2 linked regions of the Rhizobium rhizoryzae genome follow. The main gene of each other region encodes a partner of the protein of the gene in region 2 in a complex. Links are inferred from orthologs where the notes say so. Each region holds a gene or a part of one and is shown on either strand. Other genes may lie near its edges.

Region 1 (3,094 bases), 2.3 Mb from region 2 along the record:
TTGGAAGGATGCGGCGTCTGCTCGATGTGCTCGGCAATCCGCAGCAGCGCTTGCCTCCCGTCATTCATGTCGCCGGCACGAACGGAAAGGGCTCCGTCAGTGCCTTCTGCCGTGCGCTTCTGGAAGCTGCCGGGCATGCGGCGCATGTCCATACGTCACCGCATCTCGTCAACTGGCATGAGCGGTATCGCATCGGCTCACGTCAGGGGCCGGGGCAACTGGTGGACGATGCACTATTGGCGGATGCACTGCGTAGGGTCGCCGTTGCCAATGCTGGTGAGCCAATCACGGTTTTCGAGATCCTAACGGCCGCGGGTTTTCTGCTATTTTCCGAACTACCTGCCGATGCGGTTATCCTGGAAGTGGGGATGGGCGGCAGGCTCGATTGCACCAACGTCATCGACCATCCTGCAGTGTCCGTCATCATGCCGATTTCTTTCGATCATCAGGCCTACCTCGGCGACAGGGTCGAGCTGATTGCCGCGGAAAAAGCCGGTATCATCAAAAAAGGCTGTCCGGTCGTTATCGGACGACAGGAATTTGATGCGGCTGAAGAGGTTCTGGTGGCAACAGCCGAGCGTATGGGCTGTCCGACATCGGTCTACGGCCAGGATTATTCCGCCCATGAGGAGTTCAACAGGCTCGTCTATCAGGATGAGTTCGGCCTTGCCGACCTGCCCCTGCCGCGGCTTCCCGGTCGCCACCAGCTTTCGAATGCAGCCGCTGCTATCCGCGCAGTCAAAGCAGCCGGTTTCGAGGTCACGGACGCGATGATGGAAAAAGCGATGACCTCGGTCGAATGGCCCGGACGCCTTCAGAAGCTGACGGAGGGCGAACTCGTTGCCCTTGCGCCCACAGAGGCCGAAATCTGGGTCGACGGCGGCCATAATACAGGTGCAGGAGAGGTCATTGCGGAAGCCATGGCCTCCTTCGAGGAGCTTCGTCCCCGGCCGCTTTATCTGATTATCGGAATGCTGAACACGAAGGACCCTCTCAACTATTTTCGGGCCTTCACCGACATTGCCGAGCAGGTCTTTACAGTTCCGATCCGCGGCAGTGACGCAGGATTGGATCCTGTGGCGCTGGCATCATCAGCCTATGATGCAGGTCTGGTTGCCGAACCGATGTCCAGCGTTTCGGATGCTCTGAAAGAAATTGCCGAGCGACAACTTGATGACGCGGCCCCGCCGCGGATACTTATTGGCGGTTCGCTCTACCTTGCCGGAAATGTGCTGGCAGATAACGGCACACCGCCCCGGTGAGGTTCAACAGAAGATGAGAGCGGCATAAAAAACCCGGCGCGAGGCCGGGTTTTTCGTTTTGTTCTCGAATGCACTGATCAGGCTGCGCCAGAAATCCAACTGGAAAGCGCAGTCTTCGGAGCAGCGCCAACCTTGATGTCAGCCACTTCACCGCCCTTGAACATGGCAAGCGTTGGGATTGAACGAACGCCAAACTTGGCTGCCAGATCCGGGTTTTCGTCGATGTTCAATTTGGCGATCTTGACCTTGCCGGCCAGTTCGGTGGAGATTTCCTCAAGGCTTGGGGCGATCATCTTGCATGGGCCGCACCATTCTGCCCAGAAATCAACGACGACGGGTTCGGACGATTCCAGCACTTCAGCCTGGAAATTGGCGGCATCAACTTTCACGGTAGCCATGGGGCTCTCCTTTGAAGCATTTCTATTGTGCACAATGTGATGTGTGCGGCACCGAAATTCAATCCTGATCTCTCACTTTGTTCGCAGTTCGGCAAGGGATCGATCGATCGCTTCGGTGGAAAGCGTGATGACTTTTGCCGTCTCCGTGTAGACCAGCACGCAGGAGATTCGATGACCTGGATACAGCGGTTTGAGAATTTCGCGGTAGATGGCCAGTTGGGCGCGATGGGCAAAAGCGACCTCTTCCTCGCTTCGCGGCACGAACCGATTGGTCTTGTAATCCAGAATGATCACCTGTCCGTTCGGCGTTATTGCCAAGCGGTCGATACGTCCCGAGACGGCATAGTCCCGCCCACTCATGGAAAGAGTTCCCATGATGGAGACTTCTGCTTGAGCCTTTTCGGAAAACAACGGTGCCAATGCTGGCTCGCGGAGAACAGCGAGCACCGAATGGTGGAGAGATTGCCGCTCGTCCCTTGGCCAAAAGTAAGCCGTCCGTTCGAGATAGCGTGATGCCGCTTCATCCCAATCCTCGCGCGGAAGGTTGGGCAGCATCTGGAGCATGCGATGGGTCAGCAAACCTTTTTGCAATGCCAGATTGCTCGCCTTCTTTTCCCCAAATAGCGGGGAAACGAATGGTGCATCGCCATCCTCATCTTCGATCATGATTCCCGCCCCGGAGGGGCTCAAGGGCCGGGGTAGCGGGCGGTGTGGCGGTAGTGGCTTGAAAAGCTCGGAAGGCAGGGATCTCGGACCTGCATCCTGCTCAGATTCCGATTTCATCTGTCCGGGTACGTCGAGAACTAGCCCAGACTCGCGCCAGAGATAACCGTTCCAATCTCCATCTGGACTTGAAAACGTTGTTTGTGTGCACCGTGTTTCGTCTTTGCTGAGTGCCTGCCTGACCAGGGCCTGCCAACTCTCATCATTCTCACGCTTGCCTCGGTAGCCGCAAATCACCAAACGGTCAGCAGCTCGTGTCATGCCGACATAGAGCAGCCGCCGGTATTCTTCTTCTGCGGCTTCCTTCAGTCGAGTATCGTCCTGAACCGTCAGGGCGTTTGACAGCGACTTCAGCGGAACCCAGGCGGGGACATCCTGGCTGTTGAGCTTAAGGAAGCGGAAGCGAGGGACGTGCGAGGAGATGAAGGCTTTCGAGCCGCTGTCCACCAGAAAGACGATTGGCGCTTCAAGCCCCTTGGAGGCATGCACCGTCATGATGCGCACTTCGTTGCGACCGCTATCCTGCTCGCGCTTGATTTCTGGAGCGTCTGCTTCGAGCGTTGAGATGAAGCTTTGCAGTCCGGGCAAGGACTTGTCCTCATGACTGAGCGCAAGGGACAGGAATTCGTCGAGAACATCGCCGGCTTCGCTGCCGAGCCGAGATAGAAACTGTTTGCGACCTCCATCAGCCCCGAGAATCCGGGCAAAGAA
Region 2 (5,352 bases):
ATGACGGAAAGCGAAAAAGCCCGGCAGAGCGATGGCTCCCGCCGGGCTTCAACCTGCGATGGTTCGCGCTTACTTGGAAGCGGCTTCGTACATTTCCAGCACGTAATCCCAGTTGATCAGGCTGTCGACAAAGGCTTCCAGATACTTCGGACGCGCATTGCGATAGTCGATGTAGTAGGAGTGTTCCCAGACGTCGACGCCGAGGATCGGGGACGCGCCGTGAACCAGCGGGTTTTCGCCGTTCGGGGTCTTGGAGATGACGAGCTTGCCATCCTTCAGCGACAGCCAGGCCCAGCCGGAGCCGAACTGCGTGGTGCCGGCAGCGATGAAATCTGCCTTGAACTTGTCGTAGCCGCCGAGATCGCTGTCGATTGCAGCCTGCAGCTTGCCCGGAAGCTTGTTGCCGCCGCCATCCTTCTTCATCCACTTCCAGAAATGGATGTGGTTGTAGTGCTGGGCAGCATTGTTGAAGAGACCGGCATTGGTGCCGAAGGACTTCTTGACGACCTCCTCGACAGACAGGTCTGCCATACCGGCTTCAGCAGCCAGCTTGTTGCCGTTGTCGACATAGGCCTTGTGGTGCTTGTCGTGGTGGTATTCCAGCGTCTCCTTCGACATGAAGGGCTGCAGGGCTTCGTAGTCGTAAGGGAGTTCAGGAAGTTCGAAGGCCATAATCTTACTCCTTTTTCGGCAGAACCTTTGGATATCAGGTTGAGCGGGAACATAGGTTCCCGCGCGGCCATAGGCAACCGGCCAGAGGGGAAAATTCGGCACATCCGCCATTTGACTCCAGCAAAGTTTTGCTCCCTCCTCAGGCTTCGTCACGCCGGAAAATTTTCAGGAGATTCTTATGACAAAACCAACCGTCGTCTTCGCAACCGGCCTCCTGCTGTGCGCGTCGACGCTTGCAGCTCATGCCTCCTCGGACGATGCCTGGGCGGGATTTGCGAAGGAGGTGGAGGCGGCCTGCGGCAAGGCGGCATCGCGGCTCATCGAGAAACCGGTGAGCGTGGTGGATCCCTATGGCAGCGAGAGCTATGGCCTGGCGCTCGTCAGCGGCAAGGCCAAGGGGGCAAAACAGACTATTTCCACCATCTGCGTGTTCGACAAGAAGACGAAGAAGGCCGAAGTGGGCTCGGAGCTTTCTGCAGACCAGGTGAAGGTTACGCCGAAGCGGTAGGCATACCGTCTGCTACCGTACAGAAACCGATGGAACTCTTAGGGCCTGCTGCCTGTTGCGCAAGCGGGAAAACTCAGGAGAGACATCATGAACAGACGCAACATTCTGGCCGGAATGGCAGTTGCCAGCGCCTTCCCGCTTGCGACCCATGTGCTTGCGCAGGGCGCAGGTCAGGCAGCAGGCGCGAAGGGCAGCGCCATGGGCAAGGACAAGATGAAGGCGCTGATGGGCGGCGAATTCGCCACCGAAACCAGCAAGCTGGCGGCTCAGAACGCCTCTTCCCCGGCAGTCAAAACTTTCGCCCAGCTTGAGATTCGTGAACAGGCGGCGGTCGCCGAAGCGTTCGGCTCGAAACCCGGTGCAGTCAGCCTCGACGACAAGCACAAGGCCATGCTGCAAAAGCTGCAGGCAGCCAAGGGTGCGGAATTCGACAAGATGTACATCGAAGGCCAGATTAAGGGCCATGAGGAGCTGTTGGCGATCCACAAGGACTACGCCCGCTCCGGCAAGGACGAGATGGCGCGAGGTGCTTCGACGGTGGCCGTACCGGCCATCGAAACGCATCTTGCCATGCTGAAGACGATCCAGAACTCGCTCGGCTGAGTGAACAACATTTCCCCGCCTGTCACGACGGCAGGCGGGGAAAGAGATTCATCTCGCGACGCGGGGCGAGGCTTCGTACCAGCCCTTCGAGCGGTTGACGATCCAGACGATGGTCAGCATGACCGGCACCTCGATCAGCACACCGACGACCGTTGCAAGAGCGGCCCCTGAGTGGAAGCCGAACAGGCTGATGGCTGCGGCGACCGCCAGCTCGAAGAAGTTCGATGCCCCGATCAGCGCCGAGGGGCCGGCTACGCAGTGCTTCTCGCCCGACCATCTGTTGAGAAGATAAGCGAGACCCGAGTTCAGATAGACCTGAATGAGGATCGGCACGGCAAGCAGCGCGATGACGCCCGGCTGGGCAATGATCTGTTCTCCCTGAAAGCCGAAGAGCAGGATGAGTGTAGCGAGCAGCGCTACCAGCGACAGCGGGCCAAGACGTGCCAGCAGCCTGTCCAGCGCATCCGCCGAACCCCCGGCCAGCAACGCACGACGGATAACCTGCGCAACGACAACCGGAATGACGATGTAGAGCGCGACCGACAGGACCAGCGTATCCCACGGCACGGTGATAGCGGACAGACCGAGCAGCAGGGCGACGATGGGCGCGAAGGCGACAATCATGATCGCGTCATTCAGCGCTACCTGGCTCAGCGTAAAATGCGGCTCACCTTTGGTGAGGTTCGACCAGACGAACACCATGGCTGTGCAGGGAGCCGCCGCCAGCAGGATGAGGCCGGCGATATAGCTGTCTATCTGCGTTTCCGGAAGCAGGGGTCGAAACAGCCAGCCGATGAAGAACCAACCGAGCAGCGCCATCGAGAAGGGCTTGATCGCCCAGTTGATGAACAGCGTAACGCCGATACCACGCCAGTGCTGACCGACCTCTCTCAAGGCGGCGAAATCGATTTTTAACAGCATCGGGATGATCATCAGCCAGATGAGAACCGCAACCGGCAGATTGACCTTTGCCACTTCCAGCGCACCGATGGCCTGGAACACTGCCGGAAAAGCATGACCGAGCGCCACGCCGACAACAATGCACAGGGCGACCCAGAGGGTGAGATATCTTTCGAAGGTCGACACGATGCTCAGCCTTTACCGTTACCGGAGGTAGCGCCTTCCAGGGCGCCGATTTCCTTCAGCTTCGCCTGAAGCGCGAGCTTATCCAGAGAGGACAGAGGCAGATTGACGAAGGCGGCAATGCGATTTTTCAGAAAACGGGCGGCTTCGGCAAAGGCCTGCAGCTTTTCAACCTCGGTGCCTTCCACGGCAGCCGGATCCTCGATGCCCCAATGCGCCGTTGCCGGATGACCAAGCCAGACCGGGCAGGCTTCCCCTGCTGCATTATCACAGACAGTGAAGATGAAATCGAATACGGGCGCGCCCTGTTCCGCGAACTCATCCCAGCTTTTCGAGCGAAACCCTTCATGCGGGTAGTCCAGCGCCGCAAGCGTTTTCAGGGCCAGCGGATGGACTTCGCCCTTGGGCTGGCTGCCGGCGGAAAAGGCACGGAAACGCCCCTGCCCTTCTTTCTGGAGAATGGCCTCGCCCAGAATAGAGCGCGCTGAATTGCCCGTGCAGAGGAACAGCACGCTATAGATTTTTTCGGTCATGATATCCGGTCTCTAGCAGGTCTTGGTGTTTGCACCCGGCGCGCAGCAGGGCGTGAGTTCGGCGATGATGGGAGCACAGATCTGGGAGTTTCCGCCGCAGCAATCTTTCAGCAGAAACAATGTCACGGCACGCAATCCATCGAGATCGGCGCGATAGATGATGGAGCGGCCCTGACGTTCGGCCAGAACCAGACCAGCCTGCGACAGCGTGGACAAATGGGCGGACATGGTGTTTTGCGGCACATCCAGCGCTTTGGCAATTTCACCCGCCGCCATGCCCTCCGGTTCTCTGGAAACCAGGAGCCGGAAGGTTTGCAGCCGCGTGGACTGCGCCAGTGCGCCAAGCGCATCAATTACGTTTTTCTCATCCATATATCCGGATTAATGGATATGTTTGGGCGTGTCAATGCTGAAAGCGAGGAAGGCGACTCGTGGTAGCGCCAGTTTATTCATAAAGGGCTTTCAGCGAGTTTCCGTCATGCTCGGGCTTGTCCCGAGCATCTACAAACGCTTGATTTTGTTGGACGTCAGTAGATCCTCGGCACAAGGCCGAGGATGACGTCGCGGGTGGTAGGCAGAATTGTCAGCAGTCTGAGGCGCCGCGCAGGCGCCTCCAAACCCTTGCTCAAGCCGCGGCTTTCTTGCCCGACTTTGCCCAGTCCATGTAAAGCTCCAGTGCCTTGCGAGCGATGGGGCCTTCCTGGAACTGCTGGTCGTCCAAGCGGTTGATCGGCACGATCTTGGAATAGTTGCCGGAGGTGAAGATCTCGTCGGCGGCCTTGAAATCCTCCACCGTCAGCGTGCATTCGCGCACATCGTGACCGGCGGCGCGCAACAGGCCGATGACGCGCGAACGGGTGATCCCTGAGAGGAAGGTGCCATTGGCAACCGGCGTCATGATGACACCGTCCTTGACCATGAAGATGTTGGAGGACGCCGTTTCCGCCACATTGCCGTTCATGTCGCGCATCAGGGCATTGTCGAAACCGCGGTTCTTTGCCTCGATGATCGCGCGCCCGCTATTGGGGTAGAGGCTGCCGGTCTTGGCGGATGTCATGGCGACTTCCGGGTTCGGCCGGCGGAAGGGCGATACCGTCAGCGAACTGGGCTGGGCGGTATGCATGGGTGCTTCGAACAGGCAGAGCGCGAAGCGGGTGGATTCCGGATCGGCAGCGACGACGGAGAAGGGCGAACCATGCTCGGCCCAATACATGGGCTTGATGTAGATGGCGGTCTTTCCATCGAACTTCTTCACGCCTTCCAGCGCCAGATGCTCGATTTCTTCCGGCGTCTTGGTGGGCTTCATGCCCATGTTGATGGCGGAGCGATTGACGCGCTGGCAATGCAGATCGAGATCCGGCGAGATGCCGTCGAACCAACGCGCGCCGTCAAACACCGTGGAGCCCAGCCACATGGCATGCGATGTCGGGCCGATGAGCGGCGGGTTACCGCTGATCCATTCGCCATCGACGAAGGTCCAGGTGGTGCTGCGGGGCGCTGTGTTGACGGACATTTTTCTTCTCCTCGGATACCGTTTTCACGCCACTGAATGCCCGTGAGACGGGAGGGTCAAGAATTTTTTGCCGCTGATTTTTTGATTGAAAGAAAATTGCGCCAAAGCGGAAAATCCGGACATTTCCCGCCTCCATCGGTCAGGCGCACACATAGACCTATCAGCCTGAGTGATCGATCACCATCACGGCTGGCGCTGATGCTGTTGCGGCTGCGGCAGGAGTGGAGAATCCTGGCCGGAGTTCTGGCCGGATATTCTTGCCGAGCTGAACTGGCGGTCGATCATCGGGATACTCATGACAATGGCGATGAGAGCCACAAGCAACAGGAACCAGGTAATACGCATAGGCCTCGTTTCTCATTCATCGAACACGCGTCTTCGCATGCTTATGCGGCACAAATTCGGTGCTTGCCATGCGTTGCGTCAAATGCCACCTCATT

The links. The genes of interacting proteins can lie anywhere in the genome.
Region 1: the proteins of G6N80_RS21845 (region 2) and trxA are in contact, whole or in part, in an NMR structure (PDB 2IPA), measured with the Bacillus subtilis proteins. The link is inferred for Rhizobium rhizoryzae from one-to-one orthologs.

The regions. Positions count from the first base shown.
Region 1 is NZ_CP049250.1:975,754-978,847, reverse strand. What follows is about bases 1-2,902. They hold trxA (thioredoxin), read right to left. Parts: upstream 1,661-2,902; coding sequence 1,340-1,660; downstream 1-1,339. Other genes in these bases: addA (double-strand break repair helicase AddA), read right to left, coding at 1,733-2,902; G6N80_RS10890 (bifunctional folylpolyglutamate synthase/dihydrofolate synthase), read left to right, coding at 1-1,262. In the rest of the region: more of addA, read right to left, coding at 2,903-3,094. UniProt on the Bacillus subtilis protein: Participates in various redox reactions through the reversible oxidation of its active center dithiol to a disulfide and catalyzes dithiol-disulfide exchange reactions.
Region 2 is NZ_CP049250.1:3,302,780-3,308,131, forward strand. Bases 1,638-4,327 are described here. They hold G6N80_RS21845 (arsenate reductase ArsC), read right to left. Parts: upstream 3,400-4,327; coding sequence 2,875-3,399; downstream 1,638-2,874. Other genes in these bases: G6N80_RS21835 (DUF4142 domain-containing protein), read left to right, coding at 1,638-1,783; arsB (ACR3 family arsenite efflux transporter), read right to left, coding at 1,832-2,869; G6N80_RS21850 (ArsR/SmtB family transcription factor), read right to left, coding at 3,412-3,771; G6N80_RS21855 (branched-chain amino acid aminotransferase), read right to left, coding at 4,025-4,327. In the rest of the region: G6N80_RS21825 (superoxide dismutase), read right to left, coding at 70-672; G6N80_RS21830 (hypothetical protein), read left to right, coding at 851-1,180; more of G6N80_RS21835, read left to right, coding at 1,268-1,637; more of G6N80_RS21855, read right to left, coding at 4,328-4,912; G6N80_RS21860 (hypothetical protein), read right to left, coding at 5,096-5,257; G6N80_RS21865 (LysR family transcriptional regulator), read right to left, coding at 5,348-5,352. UniProt on the Bacillus subtilis protein: Catalyzes the reduction of arsenate [As(V)] to arsenite [As(III)]. In vitro, can dephosphorylate para-nitrophenyl phosphate (pNPP).